3 regions of the Micromonospora sp. NPDC002717 genome follow, and region 1 is predicted to be linked to each of the others. Evidence: riboswitches for the same ligand, from Rfam matches in the RefSeq annotation. Region 1 holds a riboswitch; each other region holds the start of a gene.
What was found. A riboswitch is a leader RNA that binds a small molecule or an ion and turns the genes downstream of it on or off. The one in region 1 is predicted to bind S-adenosylmethionine.
Positions count from the first base shown of each region.

Region 2: another riboswitch for S-adenosylmethionine. It lies ahead of ABT006_RS15780 (aminotransferase class V-fold PLP-dependent enzyme); the one in region 1 lies ahead of ABT006_RS19355 (ABC transporter substrate-binding protein).
Region 3: another riboswitch for S-adenosylmethionine. It lies ahead of thrC (threonine synthase); the one in region 1 lies ahead of ABT006_RS19355 (ABC transporter substrate-binding protein).

Region 1 is NZ_JBEOVW010000012.1:63,457-70,563, reverse strand. It holds gene ABT006_RS19370 (hypothetical protein) at 1-1,270, shown strand, start outside; gene ABT006_RS19365 (proprotein convertase P-domain-containing protein) at 1,731-3,959, shown strand; gene ABT006_RS19360 (RraA family protein) at 4,187-4,879, shown strand; SAM riboswitch class IV at 5,078-5,189, shown strand; gene ABT006_RS19355 (ABC transporter substrate-binding protein) at 5,453-6,322, shown strand; gene ABT006_RS19350 (amino acid ABC transporter permease) at 6,364-7,107, shown strand, end outside.
Region 2 is NZ_JBEOVW010000009.1:105,286-112,392, reverse strand. It holds gene ABT006_RS15805 (ATP-dependent DNA helicase) at 1-1,530, shown strand, start outside; gene ABT006_RS15800 (AI-2E family transporter) at 1,545-2,849, opposite strand; gene ABT006_RS15795 (GroES family chaperonin) at 3,003-3,341, shown strand; gene ABT006_RS15790 (hypothetical protein) at 3,444-3,611, shown strand; gene ABT006_RS15785 (PrsW family intramembrane metalloprotease) at 3,678-5,141, opposite strand; SAM riboswitch class IV at 5,205-5,326, shown strand; gene ABT006_RS15780 (aminotransferase class V-fold PLP-dependent enzyme) at 5,373-6,671, shown strand; gene ABT006_RS15775 (FUSC family protein) at 6,710-7,107, opposite strand, start outside.
Region 3 is NZ_JBEOVW010000009.1:81,124-88,230, forward strand. It holds gene ABT006_RS15670 (alpha/beta fold hydrolase) at 1-67, shown strand, start outside; gene ABT006_RS15675 (ABC transporter permease) at 64-939, shown strand; gene ABT006_RS15680 (DUF4232 domain-containing protein) at 952-1,500, opposite strand; gene ABT006_RS15685 (hypothetical protein) at 2,016-2,939, shown strand; gene ABT006_RS15690 (hypothetical protein) at 3,022-3,753, opposite strand; SAM riboswitch class I at 4,000-4,135, shown strand; gene thrC (threonine synthase) at 4,146-5,432, shown strand; gene ABT006_RS15700 (LysR family transcriptional regulator) at 5,460-6,449, opposite strand; gene ABT006_RS15705 (hypothetical protein) at 6,680-7,107, shown strand, end outside.

The DNA of each region.
Region 1 (7,107 bases):
CGCCTACCCGCCCGGCACCCGGCGGCCCACCGACCTCCCCGACGCCGTGCTCGTGTCCGGCTCCGGCGGCCGGCGCCTGCTCCTGCTGCCCGAGGGCGACCTGCCGGCGCGGGCCGCGACGCCGGAACGGCTGGTCCACGTGCCCGAGGCGAGCATGCGGCCCGGGCCGTCACCCGAGCCGGTGGTGCTGCCCGGCGCGGCGACCGTGGGCCTGGAGCGCCTCCAGGCCGCCTTCGGCCCCGACAAGGTGGCGAAGATCCTCGCGCAGGCGGCCAAGGGACGGGAGTCGTTCCTGCGTCTGCTCGCGCACCCGGACCTGGCCGGTGTCGGCGCCGTCCAGTCCCGCTCGACCGCCCTGTACGGGCTCGCGTCGCATCCCGCGTCGATCGCGTTCGGGCGGCAGTGGGGTCCGCTGCTGGTGCTGCGGCTGCGCAAGCGGCTCGGCACGGCGCAGGTCGACGACGGGCTCGGCCGGGCCGGCACCCTGCTGGAGCAGGCCCCGGCGGGTGACCGCCCGGCGCTCGTCGCCCGGCTGATGTCGCTGACCAGCCAGCAGCTGCGCCGGGAACTGGCACTCGCTCCCCCGCTGCGCCCGCCACGCCGCAAGATCACGCCGGAGAACCTGGGCGTCGACCGGGCCCACCCCAGTTGGCGGGTCCTGGCCGACGAGGTGGCCCGGGACTTCCCCGCGCTCACCCCGGACCAGCGCCGGGCGATGACCGACTGCCTGCAGGTCATCGAGGTCGCCGAGGCCGGCGAGTTCGACGCGTACCGGCCGCAGACCAGGATCGCGCTCGTCGACTCGTTCGAGAAGATGATGGTCGACGGGCAGATCCGGGTGCCGGATCTGACCATCGTCGCCAACCGCATGCGCGGCCGGCTCGCCGAGCACGTCTTCCTCGGTCCGCTGCCCGTCCTGCAGCAGACGATGTGGTTCCTCGGCGCGCGGATCGACACCTGGCTGACCGGCCGGTCCAACCTGGACGGGCACTGGGTGGCCGGCGACGTGCCGGGGTTCCTCGAGCTGAAGTCCGACGCGATCCACCTCCAGAGCGCCGCGGAGCAGCAGGCGACGGCCCGGCAGTACCTGCGCGACGCGCTCGGGGACTTCGAGAACATCCCGGCGGGCTCGCAGTACCACCTCTGGTTCATCCGGGACCCGGGGCCGGACGGGCGGCGGCGGATGCTCGACATCCTCCTGCCGCCGGGCGGCCCGATCGCGGGGGTGCACTTCGGGCCGGAGCCGCCGCCGGGCGTGCCGCAGCGGTGACCGCCGCAGCGCGACACCACGGCCGCCGATCCGACCGGAGCGTCAGCGACCGGGATCGACACCCGGACTCCCGGCCCGGGCGATCCCCCCGACGAGGTCGTTGACGCGGGCGGGGCCAGGCGCCTCGGCACCGCCGGCGACTGCGGCCCCTGGCCGGACGGCGAGCGTCTGATCGCGCCGCGGCCGTCGGGTGACCCGGTCCCGGGCCCTCGCACGCCTTCGCACCTTGTCCGGCGACGTACTCGACGAGTGGGACGCCACCCTCGACCGATGACGAAAAAACAGGCGTGTCGGCACGGCAAGTCCTTCACATCCGCGTGGAATCAGCAGGAAACGCGGAAATTCTTTCATCTATACATTCGAATGCATCGCCGTCTAGCATCACCTCCGACCAGATCGACATTCCCGGATCTCTGCATCACCCCCCGCACGGGATCCGGCGTCAGGAGAGGGACGACCGATGACACTCCCCCGCCTGTCCAGGCGCCACTGGCGTCTGGGCGTCGCAACAGCCGCGGTCACCGCCGCGGTGGCGTTCGGCACCCCAGCGACCGCCGCTCCCGCCGAGGGGCAGATCCTCCAGGCCGGCGGCGCCACCGCGGTCTCCGGCTCGTACATCGTGGTGTTCAAGGACACCGCGGTGACCCGGGCCGAGGTCACGGGCAACGCCCGCGCCCTGGCCGGCCGGCACGACGGCACCGTCGCCCGGACCTTCCAGCACACGGTGCGCGGGTTCGAGGCCCGGATGTCCGCCGCGCAGGCCCGGCGGTTGGCCGCCGACCCGTCGGTGAAGTACGTCCAGCAGAACCACGTCGTGCGGATCTCCGGCACGCAGAGCCCCACCCCGTCATGGGGCCTGGACCGCAGTGACCAGCGCGACCTGCCGTTGAACAACTCCTACACCTACCCGAACGGCGGCTCCGGCGTCCGGGCGTACATCATCGACACCGGCATCCGGTTCTCGCACAGCGACTTCGGTGGCCGCGCGGTCACCGGTTTCGACTCGGTCGACGGCGGCTCGGCCGACGACTGCAACGGCCACGGCACCCACGTCGCGGGCACCGTGGGCGGCACCGCGTACGGCATGGCCAAGAACGCCACCCTGGTCGGCGTCCGGGTCCTCGACTGCGGGGGCAGTGGCACGTACGCCGGGGTGATCGCCGGCATCGACTGGGTCACCGGCGACCACGACCCCGGCGAGCTGGCGGTGGCCAACATGAGCCTCGGCGGCGGCAAGGACCAGGCCGTCAACGACGCGGTGACCGCCTCCATCGCCGACGGCGTCAGCTACGCCATCGCGGCCGGCAACGACTACTCCGCCGACGCCTGCGGTGTCTCGCCGGCCAGCACCCCCAACGCGATCACCGTGGGGGCGACGACCAGCACCGACGCCCGGGCCGACTACTCCAACATCGGCACCTGCCTGGACATCTTCGCCCCGGGCTCGTCGATCACCTCGGCGTGGCACACCGGCGACAGCGCCACCAACACCATCAGCGGCACGTCGATGGCCACCCCGCACGTGGCCGGCGCGGCCGCGTTGGTCCTCGCCGCCAACCCGTCGTACACCCCGCAGCAGGTCCGCGACAAGCTCGTCAACGACGCGACCAACGGCAAGGTCACCAACCCGGGCACCGGCTCACCGAACAAGCTGCTCTACATCGGCAACATCAGCACGCCGACGCAGGACTTCGCCATGTCGGTGTCGCCGACCTCCGGAACGGTCAACCCGGGCAGCTCGGTCACCGCGACCGTCGGCACCACCACCACGGTCGGCGGCGCGCAGAACGTGACGTTCTCCGCCAGCGGCCTGCCCGCCGGGGCCACGGCGAGCTTCAGCCCGTCGTCGGTCACCTCCGGCAACTCCGCCACGATGACCATCTCCACCACCGGCACCACCGCGCCGGGCACCTACGCGGTCACCGTCACCGGCACCGGCACGGTCACCACCCAGACCGCGTCGTACACGTTGACGGTCAACGGGCCGCCCGGCTGCTCGCAGACCAACGGCACCGACGTCAGCATCGGCGACAACACCACGGTGGAAAGCTCGATCACCATCAGCGGCTGCTCCGGCAACGCCTCCGCCACCAGCACCGTCGCCGTGAACATCGTCCACACCTACATCGGTGACCTCGTCGTCAGCCTCATCGCCCCCGACGGCACCGCCTACACCCTGCACAACCGCACCGGCAGCTCGACCGACAACATCAACCAGACCTACACCGTCAACCTCTCCAGCGAGGCCGCCAACGGCACCTGGAAGCTGCGGGTGCAGGACGCCGCCTCCGGCGACACCGGCTACCTCAACACCTGGACGCTCAACCTGGTCGGCGGGACGCCCCCGGGCTGCACCGGCACGAACGGCACCGATGTCAACATCGGCGACAACACCACGGTGGAAAGCTCGATCACCATCAGCGGCTGCTCCGGCAACGCCTCCGCCACCAGCACCGTCGCCGTGAACATCGTCCACACCTACATCGGTGACCTCGTCGTCAGCCTCATCGCCCCCGACGGCACCGCCTACACCCTGCACAACCGCACCGGCGGCTCGACCGACAACATCAACCAGACCTACACCGTCGACCTCTCCTCCGAGGCCCGTAACGGCACCTGGAAGCTGCGGGTGCGGGACGCCGCCTCCGGCGACACCGGCTACCTCAACACCTGGACGCTGACGCTCTAGCGGCAACGGCGCCACCAGCGCACCCCCACACCGGGGCCCCGGCTGAACTCCAGCCGGGGCCCCGACATCCGTTGCCGACCCGCGCGGCATGGCCTTCGCCGGCGCCAGGCGCTCGCCCTTCCGGCCGCCGTCGGCCGGGCCAGCGGGTCCGGATTGGACCTGGCCGCCGCGCGGGCCGGCTCTCCTACGATGACCGTCCACGCCTCGGACACCGCCGGGAGGACCCCATGCCGGAGCGTTTCGCCGACCTCTCCACGCCGCTGATCGCCGACGCCTGCGTACGGCTGGGCGTGCCACCGCGCGCGGCGCCGGCCGGGATCCGGGCGGTCGTCCCCGGCCACCGCCTCGCCGGGCGGGTGCTGCCGGTGCGCCACCACGGCAGCGTCGACGTGTTCCTGGAGGCGTACGCGGGCGCGGCCCCGGGGGACGTGCTGGTGATCGACAACGGCGGCCGGTCGGACGAGGCGTGCGTCGGCGACCTGGTGGTGCTGGAGGGGGCCGCGGCCGGCGTCGCCGGAGTCGTGGTGTGGGGCCTGCACCGGGACACGCCCGAGCTGGTGGAGATCGGCCTGCCCGTGTTCAGCTATGGCAGCCTGCCGCTGGGCCCGGACCGCCTCGACGAGCGGGAGCCGGAGACGCTCGCCAGCGCCCGGATCGGGCCGCACCTGGTGAGCGCCGACGACCTCGTCATCGCCGACGACGACGGCGTGCTCTTCGTCCCCGCCGCGAACGCCGCGGAGGTGTTGGCGGCGGCGCAGCGGATCCGGGACGTCGAGCGGGTCCAGGCGCGGCGGATCCGCGCCGGCGAGACGCTGCGCGAGCAGACCGGGTTCGCCGACTACCTCGCCTGCCGCGCCACCGACCCCGGCTACACCTTCCGGCAGCACCTGCGGCGCGTGGGCGGCGCGATCGAGGAGTGACCGCCCGGAACCGGGCCCGCAGGTGCGGCCCGGGTTGGGCGCGGGTTCGCCACCGGGCTCGGCGTCGGGGGCGGCCTCGGTTCGCCCCCGGGTCGCCGCCTGGGTCGGCACCGTCTCCGCTCGCGCCGGGCGGCGCCACGTGAGGGTGGTCATAGCGGCTGGACGCGCCACCACCGGGAGCTGCTAGCCTCGTCGGCAGGTCATGAGCGCCAGCGTCAAGCCCCGGCTCGCTGGCCGGCAACCCTCGTCCGCGCAGGGGTGCCCCGGGTGAAGACCAGGCACCGGAGCAGCTTCGGTGCAAGCGTGGCCTGGTTCCCAGGTCAGCAACGACCGAGGAGAGCCATGTCCTTCCGCATCTGCGTACCGACGGTCCCCGCCGCGGCCCCGCCGCCGTTGACCCGGCGCCGCCACGTCGACATGATGCGGGTCTGCAGCGCCTCGTGTCGCCCCGGCGACCCGCGCTAGCCACGCACCAGACCCCCTTCCCAGGACCACCCCAGCGGTACGCCCACCGGGCGCACCGCCGGCGACGCACGCCCGTGCCCGCCGCCGGAGACCCTTTCGGAGACACCTGTGCGATTCCTTCCCGCCCTCACCCGCGCCGCCGCCCTCGGCGTCGCCGCCGTCCTCGCCGCCACCGCCCTGACCGCCTGCGGCGACGACGCGTCCGAGGCGACCGACAACCCGTACAACCTGCTCCAGCCGGGGGTGCTGCGCACCGGCACGCTCACCGACGCCCCGCCGAACGTCTACCTCAAGGACGGCAAGTTCACCGGCTTCGACAACGACCTGCTCACTGCGGTCGCCGCGAAGGTCGGCCTGAAGGTCGAGTTCGTCGGGACGGACTTCTCCGCGCTGCTCTCGCAGGTCAACAACCGCAAGTTCGACGTCGGCAGCTCCTCGATCACCATCACCGAGGCCCGCAAGAAGACCGTCGACTTCGGCAACGGCTACGATTTCGGCTACTTCGGGCTCGACGTGCCGGCCAATTCGTCGATCACCGGTTTCGACCAGCTCGCCGGCAAGCGGGTCGTGGTCGTGCAGGGCACCGTCCAGGACGACTACGCCACCGGCGAGGGCCTCGACCCGGTCCGGGTGCCCGACTACAACGGCGCGATCAACCAGCTCAAGGCCGGCACCGCCGACGCCTGGATCGCGCCCGCCGAGATCGGCGACAAGTCGGCCGCCGACAGCAACGGCAAGATCAAGGTGGCGGGGAAGCTGCTCAGCCCGGCCCCGACGGCGTACGCGTTCGCCAAGGGCAACGACAAGCTGCGCGAGGCGCTGAACAAGGGCCTCGACGAGGTGATCGCCGACGGCACGTGGAGCCGCCTGCAGGCCCAGTACTACCCGGGCCGCCCGATCCCCGCCGACTTCAAGCCGGGCAGCGGCACGGTCGCGGTGCCGTCCGCGCCGGCGGCGTCGGCTTCGGCCGCTTCCTGACACGTACGGACGACGAGCGAGCGGGACGGTAGGAGAACACGATGGATCCGTTGAGCACCCTGTGGGAGACCTTCTTCGACTGGGACTCCATGCGCGAGGCGCTGCCCGAGATGCTGACGGTCGGGCTGCCCAACACGCTGATCCTCGCGATCTCCGCCGCCCTGCTCGGCTCGGTGCTGGGTATGGGGCTGGCCGTCGCCGGCATTTCGCGTACCCGATGGTTGCGCTGGCCGGCGCGGGTCTACACCGACGTGTTCCGCGGCCTGCCGGCCGCGGCGACCATCCTGCTCATCGGCGTCGGTCTGGCGCCGCTGGGCATGGAGGTGTGGGGCCCCAACCCGTATCCCCTGGGCATCCTGGCGCTGTCGCTGATCGCGGCGGCCTACATCGGCGAGATCTTCCGCTCCGGCATCCAGTCGGTGGAGGCCGCCCAGCTCGAGGGGGCCCGGGCGCTGGGCCTGTCCTGGGGCGAGGCGATGCGCCTGGTGATCGTGCCGCAGGGCATCCGCCGGGTGCTGCCGGCCTGGGTGAACCAGCTGATCGCGCTGATCAAGGACTCCAGCCTGGTCTACTTCCTCGGCCTGCTGGCCAGCCAGCGGGAGCTGTTCCGGATCGGGCAGGACTACGCGGCGAACACCGGCAACCAGTCGGCGCTGCTGCTGGCCGGCCTGTTCTACCTGGCGCTGACCGTGCCGCTGACCCACGTCGTGAACTGGATCGACCGGCGGCTGCGGCACGGCCGGCAGGCCGCCGCGCCCGCCGACGCCGACGACGACCTCGACCTG
Region 2 (7,107 bases), on a different contig from region 1:
GGCGCGGAGTGCTTCGCCGAGGCCTCCCGCGCCCGGGCCCGCGAGGCCGACATCGTCGTCACCAACCACAGCCTGCTGGCCGTGGACATGCTCGCCGGCCGGCACATCGTGCCGCCGCACAAGCTGCTCATCGTGGACGAGGCGCACGAGCTGGCCGACCGCGTCTCCTCGGCCGCCCAGGCCGAGCTGGTGCCGGAGCTGATCGACCGCTCCGCGAAGCGGGCCCGCCCACTGCTGCGCCCGGAGACCGCCGAGTCGCTCACCGCGGCCGGCGACGCCCTGGCGGTCGGGCTGGCGGAGGCGCCGGCCGGGCGGATCACCTCCGGCTTGCCGGCCGCGCTGCGCGAGGCGTGCACCCTGCTCGACGCGGCCACCCGGGCGGCGCTCGACGGCATCGGCGAGATCAAGGCCGACGACCCCGATCCCGTGCGCAAGCAGCAGGCCAAGGCGGTGCTCGACGAACTCTCCGCCACCGCCCAGCGGCTGCTGGAAGAGGCCGACCACGACGTGGCCTGGGTGGAGAAGAACGACAACACCGGCCGCCGGGCGCTGGTGGTCGCGCCGCTGTCGGTCGCCGGCACCCTCGCCACCCACCTGTACGACGAGCGCACGGTCGTCGCCACCTCGGCGACCCTGACGCTCGGCGGCCGGTTCGACACGGTGGCCCGGGCGCTCGGGCTGGAGGCGCCCCCGGCCGACCCGCCGTCACCGGCCGCCGCGGCCCTGGCCGCCCGCGCCGCCGGCCGCACCGACGCGGCGGGGCGCGCCGGGGTCACGTCGGCCGCCGGGGCCGGCCCGGTCGGGGCCACGGGTGGCGGCGAGGCGACCGGCACGCCGGGGCTGCCGGCGACGTCGGGGCCCGGGTGGCGCTCGCTCGACGTCGGCTCGCCGTTCGACTACGCGCGGCAGGGCATCCTCTACGTCGCCGCGCACCTGCCCCGGCCCAGCGTCTCCGGGCTGCCCGACGCGGCCGGCGAGGAACTGCTCGCGCTGGTCACCGCGCTCGGCGGGCGTACGCTCGGCCTCTTCTCCTCGCGACGGGCCGCGCAGCAGGCGGCGGAGCTGCTGCGCGCGCGGACCGACCTGCCCGTCCTGCTCCAGGGTGAGGAGGCGCTGCCGCTGCTGGTGCGCCGGTTCCGGGAGGAGAAGGCGAGCTGCCTGTTCGGGGTGATGTCGCTGTGGCAGGGCGTCGACGTGCCCGGCGACTCCTGCCAGTTGGTGGTCATCGACCGGCTGCCCTTCCCCCGGCCGGACGAGCCGCTCGCGGCGGCCCGGGCCGCCGCGGTCGACGCCAACGGCGGGTCCGGTTTCGCCGCGGTGAGCGTGCCGATCGCCGCGGTCCGGCTGGCGCAGGGGGTGGGGCGGCTGATCCGGTCGACCGGCGACAAGGGCGTGGTCGCGGTGCTCGACTCGCGGCTGGAGACCGCGCGGGGCTACGGAGCCTTCCTGCGCCGCTCGCTGCCGCCGTTCTGGTACACCACCCGGCCGGAGGTCGCCCGCGGCGCCCTCGAACGCCTCGCCAAGGTCTGACCCGCCCAGGCGGGTCAGGGGGCCTTGGCGGCGACGACGACGGCGTCGGGCGGGGTGTCCGGAACGGTGCGGGCGGCGAGCCGGCGGACGGCCGTGTTCAGCACGGCGATCAGCGGCACCGAGACGAGCGCGCCGGTGATCCCGGCGAGGACCACGCCGGCCGCGATCCCGATGATCACCGCGAGCGGGTGGATGGCCACCGCGCGCCCCATGATCAGCGGCTGGAGGAGGTGCCCTTCCACCTGCTGCACCCCGATCACCACGCCGAGGATGATCAACGCGGTCACCAGGCCGCTGTCGACCAGCGCGACCAGGACCGCGACGACGCCCGACAGGGTCGCCCCGACGATCGGGATGAACGCCCCGAGGAAGACCAGCGCGGCGAGCGGGAAGGCGAACGGGATGTCGAAGACGACCAGGAAGATGCCGATGCCGACCGCGTCGATGAAGGCGACCAGCACGGTCGCGCGTACGTAGGCGACCAGGGTCGACCAGGAGGCCCGGCCGGCGTCGTCGACCTTCCAGCGGGCGGCCACCGGCAGCAGCCGGACCAGGAAGCGCCAGATCTTGTTGCCGTCACGCAGGAAGAAGAAGGTGGCGAAGAGCACCAGCAGCGTGCCGGTCAGCACCTCGGCCAGTGTCGCGGCCGTGGAGAGGGCACCGCTGGTGAGCTTCTCGGTGTTGTCGTTGACCCACTTCTGGCCCTCTTCGATGTAGCGGTCGAGCTGGCCGTCGGAGAGGTGCAGCGGGCCCGTCTTGAGCCAGTCCTGGATCTGCCGGACGCCCTCCGACGACTTCTTGCTCAGCTCCGGCACGCCCTGGATGAACTCGTTCACCACCAGGGTCAGCGTGCCGATCACCGCGGCGAGGCCGCCGACCAGCACCACCGCCGTCGCCAGCGAGCGGGGGAAACGGGCCCGCAGCAGCCAGCCGACGGCCGGCGCGAGCAGCGCCGAGAGCAGCAGCGCGACCGCCAGCGGGATCACCACGATCTTGACGGTGCCGACGATCTTCATCAGCGCCCAGGCGACGCCGCCGATCACGATCAGCCGCCAGGACCAGGCGGCGGCGATCCGCAGCCCGTGCGGCACGTCGGCGTCGTCCCGGCTGGAGGTGGAGGTGTGCACCGCCGCCGGCGCATCCGCCCCGACCACGGCCGCCGACGGCGGCGCCGCCGGCCCGGGGGACGCCGGCGAGGCCACCCCGGCCGGCTCGGAAGCGTCGACCGGGTCCGTACGACGGGGGCGCACCGATTCCCGGCCCGACTCGTACGCGCGACGGAGCCGTCCGCGTACCCGCTCGAAGCGGCTCAAGCGCACCTCCTGGCTTCAGAACCTGGCCGTGCCCACCCGATGGGCGGACAGGATACGTCCGACCACGCCACCGTAGGGCAGTTCCGCCACCCAGTGCCCCCCGCCCCCGGCGCGTAACCGCTCACGGCCGCCCGACCGGGACACGGTAGCGTTTCCGGCGTGACCGCCGACAAGAATCTCGACTCCGGCCTGCCGATCCGCCTGCTGCACGACCGCGTGCTGGTGCGGATGGAGGGGAGCGAGGGTGAGCGCCGCTCCACCGCCGGCATCGTGATCCCGGCGACCGCCGCCGTGGGCAAGCGGCTCGCCTGGGCCACCGCTGTCGGGGTGGGGCCGAACGTCCGCGCCATCGTCTCGGGCGACCGGGTCCTGTTCGACCCGGACGACCGCTCGGAGGTCGAGCTGCACGGCCGCGGGTACGTGCTGCTGCGCGAGCGCGACGTGCACGCCGTGGCCGCCGAGCGCGTGGAGGACAACTCCACCGGCCTCTACCTCTGAGCCCTCCCCGCCCGCCCCGCCGCGCGCGGCTGCGGGCGCCGGTGTCGTTTGCGGCGCTCCCGGCCGGGAAGCCAGCCGCACCACCGGCCCTGGGGAGGGACGATGCCGGTATTCGTGAAGAAGCTGCTGCTCTGGGGAAGCGTCGCGTTCCTGATCTACTTCATGGCGTTCCGGCCCGAGGGCGCGGCCGAGATGTTCAAGGCGATCGGGGCGGGGCTGATGGCGATGGCGCAGGGCCTCGGCGACTTCCTCACCAGCCTGATGACCTGACGACCCGGACCACCAGGAAGCGACCCGGGGCGCCGCCCCAGCGGTGACCGCCGGCCGGGGACCGGGTCAGTGGTGGCCGGGCGGCCAGGGACCCGCGGGTCGCGCGCCGGGCCAGCCGGGCGGGCCGTAGCCGGGGGCCCCGTAGCCGGCGGGGAAGGCCGGGGGCGGCGGGGCGAGCACCACCGGGATCGGCACCACCGGCTCGTCCGGCGCCTCGACCGTCCGCTGCGAGCCGTCCGGGAACCGCAGGTGGTAGCGGTGCCCGTCCCAGATCCCGGCCGGCGCCTGCGGATCCCTCCCCACGAAGAACGACCGGTACGCGGCGATCGCCTCCAGCAGCTCCCGTTCCTCCCGCGCCGTCCGTTCCCGGTCCGCCGGCCTGCGGTCCAGGCCGCGCAGCGCGCCGTCGCGCAGCAGCGCCAGCCGGGTCGCCGCGAACTGGTAGCCGCGCATGGCCCGCACGCCGGCGTCCCCGGCCACCCGCTTGGCCCACACCCGGGCCGCGTGGCGTCGCCCCAGGCTGCTCAGCGCCGCCACCTCCGGCGGGGTCAGCCAGCCGGCCCGGACGTAGTCCGGCAGGGTGCGCTCGGTGAGCCGCCCCTCCCAGGCCCGCAGCCACAGGGCCAGCCCGACCATGCCGAAGAAGATCGGCACCATCACGCCGATGAAGCCGTACAGCATGATCAGCGCCTCACCGGTGGCCTGGGTGAGCGTGGGCAGCAGGTTCCACAGGCCGTGCAGCATCATCGCCAGCAGCAGGCCGGCGATCGGGGCGAGCACCCGGACGCGCCGGTCGGCGGTGCGGGCGGCGATGCCCAGCCCCACCCCGGTCATCGAGGTGAACAGCGGGTGGGCGAAGCCGAAGAGCAGGATCCGGACGATGAAGATCGCGATGACCTGCTGCGTGCCGGTCGCCGGGCCGTACCGCTCGACGCCGGTGGCGTAGCCGTAGCCGCCCAGGTAGAGGATGTTCTCCACCATGGCGAACCCGATCGCGGAGAGCCCGCAGTAGACCAGGGCGTCGGTGATCCCGGAGATCTCCCGTCGGCGGAAGATCAGCAGCAGGATCGGCCCGAGCGCCTTGGTGAGCTCCTCGATGAACGGCGCGACCAGCACCGCCGTCAGCGCGGTCGGCAGCCCCCAGTCGTCGAACAGCCCGGACGAGAACTCGTTGACGGTCAGCGAGGCGGCCGTCGAGACGAACGCGCCCCAGGCGAAGCAGAAGATCAGGTATTTCAGCGGTTCCGGTTCGTACCGGTCGAGCCAGAGGAAACAGCCCACCAGCACCGGGACCGGAAGGATCGCCGCGACCAGGCCGATCAGCAGCGCCTGCACGCCGAGGCTCTCGCCGAGCGTGAAGACCATGAACACCGCGCAGGCGGCGATCAACAGGACGACCCCGGCCAGCACCAGGGCTCGCCGCCAGCCCAGCCGGCGCAGCGGCATCCGGGGAGCGGCCGCGCCCGACGGCGGGACGGCGGGCACGGTCGGCGACGGCGGCAGGGGTGCGCCGGGCGGGGTGTCGGCCATGCGGTCAGCGTAGTCACCCCCGGCCGGCTGGACCGGGCGCATCCGCGCGCTATGCTGCCGGCAGGTCACGAGCGCCAGCGTCAAGCCCCGGCTTGCTGGCCGGCAACCCTCGTCGAGGTTCGCGGTGGGGTGCCCCGGGTGATGACCGGGCCCGGCCCGATCCGCGTGCCGGGCAAGCGCGGACCCCGCCCGGTGTGCCCACCCGGGGTCCCCGGACCCGGAGGTCGGCCGATGACCGTCACCCTCGTACCCCCGCCCGCGCCGCACCCGACGCGGACCGCGCCGCCGCCCGCGGCCGCCGGGCCGCTCGACGTGCTCGGCGTGCCGGGCCAGGTCAACCTGGACTACGCGGCCACCGCGCCGTGCGCGCGGGCCGCCGCCGACGCGGTGGCCGAACTGCTCCCCTGGTACGCCAGCGTGCACCGCGGCGCGGGGGCGCTGTCACGGCGCTGCACCCTCGCCTACGAGCGTGCCCGGCAGACCGTCGGCGACTTCTTCGGCGCCCGCGCCGGCGACCACGTGCTCTTCACCCGCAACACCACGGATGCGCTGAACCTGCTGGCCCGGGTGCTGCCCGCCGGCACCACGGTGGTGACCTTCGGCGGGGAGCACCACGCGAACCTGCTGCCCTGGCCGCGCGGATCGGTCCGGCTGCCGGTGCCGCGGGACCCGGCCGAGGCGGTCCGGGCGCTGGACGCCGCCCTCGCCGAGCTGCGTCGGCCGGGCGCGGGGGGCGGCCCCGGCGCCGACCACCGCCCGCCCGTGCTCGTCGCGGTGACCGGGGCGAGCAACGTGACCGGCGAGCGCTGGCCGGTGGCGGAGCTGGCCCGGGTGGCCCGGCGACACGGAGCCCGGATCGCCGTGGACGCCGCGCAGCTCGCGCCGCACGCGCCGGTGGACGTCGCCGCCCTCGACGTCGACTACCTCGCGGTCTCCGGCCACAAGCTGTACGCGCCGTTCGGCGCGGGGGTGCTCGTCGGGCGGGCGGACTGGCTGGACGCCGCGCCGCCGTACCTGGCCGGCGGGGGCGCCACCGGCCACGTCGGCGCGGCCACCCACGACGTACGGTGGGCGACCGGACCGGCCCGGCACGAGGCGGGCACGCCGAATCTGCTCGGCGCGGTCGCCCTCGCGGCGGTCTGCGACGCCCTGGCCGGGGCCGACCGGGCGGCGCTGCACGACGCCGAGCAGGCCCTGCTGGCCCGGCTGCGCCGCGGCCTGGCTGCCCTGCCGCACGTGGTGGAGCTGCGCACCTTCGGGCCGGACGCGCCGCGGGTGGGCATCGTGTCGTTCGTGGTGGCCGGCCGGGACTCGGCGGACGTGGCGGCGGATCTGGCCGGCAACCACGACATCGGGGTGCGCGACGGCCTCTTCTGCGCCCACCCGCTGGCCCGGCGACTGCTCGCCGAGGCGGCGGCGCGCAGCGGCCGGCGGGACCTGCCGCCGACCGCCCTGCGCGCGAGCGTCGGCCTGGGCAGCACGGCGGAACACGTGGACCGGCTGCTCGCCGCCCTCGCCGCGGCGGCCTGAACGACCGCCGCCGCACGGCTGACCCGCGGGCCGACGGGTCAGCCGACCGGCGGGGCGGTGGGCGGCTTCGGGGCGGCGGCCGGCTCGGCCTGGCCGCTCGGGGTCTCCTGGTCGCCGAAGGACTCCCGGACCAGGCGGTTCGCCTCCTCCTGGCTGATTCCGGAGGCCACCAGCAGGTCGCTGGCCGTGGTGCGCACCTGCGCGATCACCACGCTGCCGGAGAAGCCCACCCCGGCGGCGTACGCCCGGCCGGCCTCGCTGACCGCGCGCAGCGCCCGCTCCCGTGCCTTCTCCGGTTCCTCGCCGACGGCGAACTCGTGCTTGAGCAGGCGTACCGACTCGGCGAGGTGGGCCGCCGCATCCGGCATCGGCTCCGGCACGGGCTCCTCGTCCTCGATCAGGGTGACCGCGCGCCGGATCAGCGTGCCGGCGTTGC
Region 3 (7,107 bases), on a different contig from region 1:
GCGCCGCCTGGAGGACGCGTTCCTCGCCCTGGTCGGTGAGAACTCTCGGGGAAGCGGGGACCGATGATGGCGGGGACGTCACCCACGGTGGGCGCGGCGGCGGGTTACCGGCCGTCGGCCACCCTGCCGTTCGGCGCCGAGTTCCGGCGGCAGGCATCCCGGCGGCGTACGCAGCTCGCGCTCGGGTTCATGGTGCTGCTGCCGCTGATCATCCTGATCGCCTTCCAGTTCGACACGGGCGACGACGACGACAACGGGCGCGGGGAGTTCGGCAGCCTGGTCGAGTTCGCCACCTCGGGCGGGCTGAACTTCACCCTGTTCACCATCTTCGTCTCGGCGTCGTTCCTGCTGGTCGTGGTGGTGGCGCTGTTCTTCGGGGACACGGTGGCCAGCGAGGCGAGCTGGGGCAGCCTGCGCTACCTGCTCGCGGTGCCGGTGCCCCGGGCCCGGCTGCTGACGGTGAAGCTGCTGGTCGCGCTCGTCTACTCGGCGTTGGCGCTGGCGCTGCTCGCCGGCACGGCCCTGCTGATCGGCACGTTGCGCTACGGGTGGGAGCCGCTGCGCAGCACCGTCGCCGCCCAGCTCGAACCGGGGGAGGGGCTGCTGCGGCTGCTGGGCGTGCTCGGCTACCTGGCCGTCGTACTCCTGGTCGTGGCCGGCCTGGCGTTCCTGCTGTCGGTGGTCACGGACGCCGCGCTCGGCGCGGTCGGCGGCGCGGTGCTGCTGTGGATCCTCTCCAGCATCCTCGACCAGATCACCGCGCTCGGCGCGCTGCGCGCGTTCCTGCCGACCCACTACGCCACCGCCTGGCTGGGGCTGCTGTCGACGCCGGTGCAGACCGACGACGTGGTACGCGGCGCCATCTCGGCGATCAGCTACACGACGCTGTTCTGGGGCCTCGCCTTCTGGCGCTTCACCCGCAAGGACGTCACCAGCTGACGTCCGGGCGGCTCAGAGCAGCGGCGGCACCGGGCTGCTCGACTCCGGGCCGCCCGGGTCCGAGGTGTCCGGCAGCGGCCGGGTCGGCGTCGGTGCCGGGTCGGTCGCCTTCTTCCAGGCGCTGACTCCGATCCGGCCCGTGTTGCCGAGATCGATCGGCCCGTCCAGGCCGACGAGCTGCGCGGGCCGGCCGGCGGCGGGTGCGATCTCCAGGCGCTCGCCGTCGGTGGCGACGACGGTCGGGTCGGTGACCAGGTTGCGCCAGAGCACGGCGGCGCCAGCCTGCTCGCCGGGGCGCAGGGTCAGCGGCCGGGGCGGGTCGTCGAAGCCCGACGTGATCTCCTTGGCCCCCTCGACCACCCGGACCGGTATCGGATTGCCGTCGCCGTCGAACAGGCGCAGCACCGGGTAACCGTCGAGCGGGTAGGGCTTCGTGCCGCAGTTGACCAGTCGCAGGCCGAGCGCGCGCAGACCCATCGCGGCGCTGCTGCCCGGCGACGTGATCCGTACGCCGGATGCCGGGCACTCGGTCGGCGTCGTGGTCGGCGCCCCTGTCGGCATGGCCCTTGGTATCGACGGCGGGGCCGGATCGACCGACGACGGTTCGGTCGCGGGGGAGCAGGCGCCGAGCAGGGCGAGGCCGACGATCGCGACCCCAACTGTCCGTGCCGGACCGGGAACTCCACCGGGCGAACGCGGTGCGGATCGGCGCGCGGGGACTGCCATCACCTGATCATCGCACCGGCCGGCGCCCGCCGAGCTCGGACACCCGCCCGCGGAACCCTGTCGCACCGTAAGGGTATGGCGCCTGTGAGTGAGAATCGGGTATGGCCACTCCGCCCGCCGTGCCGCAGCCCGAGCCGCCAGCCGAGCCGTCGTCCACGTCCGCGCCCGCACCGCCAGGCGAGCCGTCGCCCGTGTCTCCGCCCGTGTCGCCGGCCGAGCCGTCGTCCACGTCCCCGCCCGCACCGCCACCGGAGCAGTCGGCTGGGCAGTCGCCCAGGCCGGGAGCCTGGGCCGTGCTGGCGGATCAGCGACTGCCCGGGTTCCGCGGGCTTCCGCCGAAGCAGCGTGCGGTGTACGCGACCGCCGCCGCCGTCATCGTCGTGGTCGGCATGCTGTTCGCCTACCAGGCCAACTTCCTCCTGGACCGGTCGACGGCCACCGAGCGGGCCCGCTCGGACAGGCAGGCGCAGAAGGCGGTGGACCGTGAGCAACCCGCGTTCGTGTCCACCGTCACTCCCCTCGACTACGACCGGGACCTGCCCGAGGCCTTCACCGTGCTGCTCGACCGGTCGCTGACCGAAGGCGAACAGGCCACCCTCACCGCCCTGAACGGCGACGCGTCAGAGGTGTGGGAGTTCATGAAGCCGCTCGGCGGCCGGATGGTCGAGCACGCGTCCTATGTGGCGCCGCTCGAGGACGGCAACGAGAACCGCGGCGTTGCCCAGACGTTCGACCTGAACCTGAACAGCGATCGCGCCGCCGGACTCACGATCAACAACATGACCGCCGTCAAGGACTCGTGCCGCGTACCCACGGCGAAGACCGTCGTCACCGTCCCCCCGGCGGGTGCGGAGTCCCGGCAGGGCCTGCTGTGGGACCTGACCGGTGGGCCGACGGACAAGCCGCACGGCCCGTACGTCCTGGACGACGGCGAGCCGCAGGAGGGTCGGCTGTACTTCCGCCGCAACGTCGTCGAGCTGGGCAACGGTCAGTCGAACATGGCCTTCCGTATCCAGCCCGAGGTGTCCACCCACACCTGCGAGTGGCACATCGTCGCCTCCTACACCGACACGACCGGTTCCCATGAGCAACGCATCCCGAGCGGCACCGGCACGCTCACCACCGAGGCCGTCCCCTCGCAGCCCGTCCAGTACTTCGAGCGCGTCCCGACCTCGGGGTGGGGCTGCCTCGGCGAGGTGAGTCAGCAGGGTTGCCGGGCCACCGGATCCGTACGGCTACCGAGGCCACCGGCCCACCGACCGGTCCCACGCTGAGCCGGATGCTCGTCACGGCCGGAGCCCGCGCCGGCGGATCGGCCGGCTCGGGCTCGGGCTCGGTACGACCACCGGCGGGACGTCAGCGGGAACGGGGCCTGCGCTTGCGGGTGTCGGGGGAGTCCGGCGCGGTGCCGGAGTCGGCGGTGTCCCCGCCGTCGGACGCGTCGGAAACCCGGGCGTCGGTGTGGCTCAGCTCGGCCAGCGTCGTTCCCCTGAGCTGGTAGACGGCGGTACGCCGGATGCTCAGCTCGGCCATCGGGCCGTCCGCGGGCCGGGTCAGGTAGACCACTGTCGCCCTGCCGTCGCGCACGCTGACGCTCTCCACCGGCGTACGGTCGCCGAGGTCGACCTGGGCCTGGTAGTCCGGCTCGCCCTTGACGTTGCGCCAGGCGGCGAGGGTGAAGAAGCGGCCGGTGCCACCGCCGTCGAGCATGACCACGCCGATCGCGTCGCCCGCGCCGTCGCCGTCGAGGTCGCCGATGGCGCACGGCCGCTGCAACTCCACCGTCGTGCCGTCCCGGTCGGACCAGCGGCCGGCGGCGAGGCGGATCGGGGCGGCGTACCCGCGGTAGCGGACCCGGCTGCTGCCGATCCGGGTGTTGCGCAGTTCGGGGCAGGTGAGCTGGTCGCCGGCGTGGCGGGGGGCCGGGGTCGTCCGGGCGGCGTCGACGTCGTCCCGCTTCGCGCCGGTGCCGGCGGGCCGGTCGGCGGACCGGTCCCGCTTCTTCCGGTTGCCCGTGGAGCAGGCGGTGGTCAGCGCCAGCAGGCAGGCCATGGAGAGCGCCACCACCGGGACGAGCTTGCGACGCATTCGCGCGTTCCTTTCCGTCGATGTGCCTGCACCGTAACGGGAGCGCGCCAGGGGCGCGCCGTCGCTTCGTGGGAGCCCGGACGCGTTGCTCCCGCTGCGCGACGGCGGCGAGTTGGCAGGGTGGATCCGTACCGTCGAGGAGCGGCCGCCCCTGCGGCTCGGCGGCGACTGCGGGATCGCTCACATCCTGGGATCTGTCGTCGATCCGGGCGGCGTCGGTGCTTAAACTCGCAGGCACAACTGCATACCTCATCCAGAGGGGCTGAGGGATACGGCCCGACGACGCCCCGGCAACCACCCCGCGCGCTCACCGCAGAGCGACCGGCGGGGCAGGTGCCAATTCCGTCCCCGCCGCAGAGTGCGATGCGGGGAAAGATGAGAGGACTCTCGACATGACGTCGGCGTTCGCCGTCTCCGGCATCGACACCACCGCCAGCCCCGCCCGCGCCCTGGTCTGCCGCGCCTGTTCGGCCCGCTACCCGCTCGCCGCCCAGCACGCCTGCTACGAGTGTTTCGGCCCGCTGGAGGTCGACTACGACGCCGCCGCGCTGGCGGCGGTCACCCGGGAGCAGATCGAGGCCGGCCCGCAGAACATCTGGCGGTACGCCGCGCTGCTGCCCGCCGGCCAGGACCCGGCGACCAGGGTGACCCTCGACCCGGGCTTCACCCCGCTGGTCGCCGCCCCGCACCTCGCGGCCGAGCTGGGCATCACCGCTCCGCTCTGGGTCAAGGACGACAGCGGCAACCCGACCCACTCGTTCAAGGACCGGGTGGTCTCGGTCGCGCTGACCGCCGCCCGGGCGCTCGGCTTCCGCCGCTACGCCTGCGCCTCCACCGGCAACCTGGCCAACTCGGTCGCCGCGCACGCCGCCCGGGCCGGGGCGCCGTCGGTGGTCTTCATCCCCGGCGACCTGGAGCAGGGCAAGGTCGTCACGACCGCCGTCTACGGCGGCGAGCTGGTCGCCGTCGACGGCTCGTACGACGACGTGAACCGGCTCTGCGGCGAGCTGGTGGAGACGGACGAGTTCGAGGACACCGCGTTCGTCAACGTCAACGTCCGCCCCTACTACGCGGAGGGGTCGAAGACGCTCGGCTACGAGGTGGCCGAGCAGCTCGGCTGGCGGATCCCGGCCCAGGTGGTCATCCCGATGGCCTCCGGGGAGCTGCTCACCAAGATCGACAAGGCGTTCGCCGAGCTGGTCGAGATCGGGCTGGTCGAGGCGCCGGCCGGCGGCTGGAAGGTCTTCGGCGCCCAGTCGGCCGGCTGCAACCCGATCGCCGCCGCCCTGCACGCCGACACCGACACGATCACCCCGGTCAAGCCGACGGGCATCGCCAAGTCGCTGAACATCGGCGACCCGGCCGCCGGCCTCTACGCGTTGGAGGCGGTGCGCCGCACCGGGGGCTGGATGGAGTACGTCGACGACGACGAGATCCGCGCCGGCATCCGGCTGCTGGCCCGCACCACCGGCGTGTTCGCCGAGACCGCCGGCGGGGTGACGGTGGCGGTGCTGCGCAAGCTGGTCGAGTCCGGCCGGCTCGACCCGACCGCGGAGACCGTCGTCTTCAACACCGGTGAGGGGCTCAAGACCCTCGACGCGATCGCCGCCCAGGCCGGCCCCACCCACCGGATCAGGCCCTCGCTGCGCGCCGCCCGCGACGCCGGCCTCCTCGGCTGAGCTCCGAGGCCGGTGACCGCTCGCGGCTCAGCCGCCGGCCCGGCCCGCCCCGGCGCCGGTCGCGCGCCTCGCCTCGACGTCGGCCACCCGGTCCGGTCTGCCACCGGCCGGCGTGGACACGCCGTGCAGGTGGCGCGCGACCGTCGCCGCGACCTGACGGAAGGCGAGCACGGCGGCACGGCGGTCGTGCCGTCGGGCAGCCGCGACGAAGGGCACCGGGGCGACCTCGGACAGCTCCACGAAGCGCAGCTCCGCGAGGGGCGAGAGCCCGCGTGCCGTGCGGGGGCCCACGGCCACCACCGACGGGTCCTGGAGGATCAGGTACGCCATCTCCGCCGGCGAGGTGACCGTCACCCCGCGCTGCTGCGGCGGGCAGCCGTCGCGGTAGTCGTTGAGCAGCCAGTAGTCGCGGATCGTCGGCACGTCCTCGATCCGGGGCATGGCCAGCGTGAGCACGTCCGCCAGCGACACCGCCGCCCCGGCGTCGGCCAGGGGATTCCGGGCGCTCAGCGCGAGGACGCGGGGCTCGGCGAACAGCACCGTCCAGTCGTGCCGTTCGGGGTCCAGCGGCAGCCGGGTGAGCGCCACGTCGATCTGGTCCTCCAGCAGGGCGGTGTACAGCCCGCCCACGGTCAGTTCGCGCAGGACCAGCCGTACCTCGGGGGCGGCCCGCTGCCAGGCGGGCAGGATCGACGCGATGAGGTCGCCCGCCCCGCCGGCGCTGAAGCCGACGCGTAGCGTGCCGTCGCCGGTGCCGACGGTGTCCCGGGCCGCCCGTACGCCGTCGGCGACCTCGACCACGGCCCGCCGGGCCGGTTCGAGCAGCGCGGATCCGGCCTCGGTGAGTCGGACGCCCGCCGGCTCCCGGTGGAACAGCGGCGCGCGCACCGCCCGCTCCAGGGCGCGGATCTGCTGGCTCAGCGTCGGCTGACTGACGTGTAGCAGCGCGGCGGCGCGGGTGACGGACCGCTCCTCGGCGACGGCGAGGAAGTACCGGAGTTGACGTAGTTCCACCATGACGATCCCCCTTGCCCGACCCCCGCGGGCATCGACGATCAGAAGATCTACCAGCACTCATAGGTCCGTCCTATGGCCCATCGTTGTCGCGTCTTGGACAGCCCTCCCGACCCGGCCGAAGAATCTGCAGGTGGCGGTACCCGGAACCTCCCGGGGTCCACCGCCGCCTGTCACATAGGCGACGAATTGCGATCGGCCGCGACCACCCGGCCGGCACGAGAGGGGTTCCCATGAACGCAGCACCGGCCCGCGTCACCCGGGCGGCCGTGACCGCCTTCACCATGCTGGCCGCCTCACTCGGTGTGGTGGCCCTCGGCGCCACGCCGGCGGCGGCCGGGACGCTGGACAAGTACACCGTCAGCAAGTCGTCGAGCAGCTTCGACGGCGGCTGCGTGGCGGAGTCGACCGTGAGCTACTGGCCCGGCACCGACACCGCGACGTTCACCACCACGGTCCGCAACCCGTACCTGTTCGCGGCGTGCCGGGTGAACACCCGCCTGTACGTGCAGGGCGCCACCACCCAGTGGACCAGCGCCACGCACTACACGATGGCGTGTGGGATCACCGACACGACGTGCGCGTCCACCCAGACCACGACCGGCACCTACTACGCCGCCACGCCGAGCCTGACGGCGTACGTGGACAGCGTCAACGACGC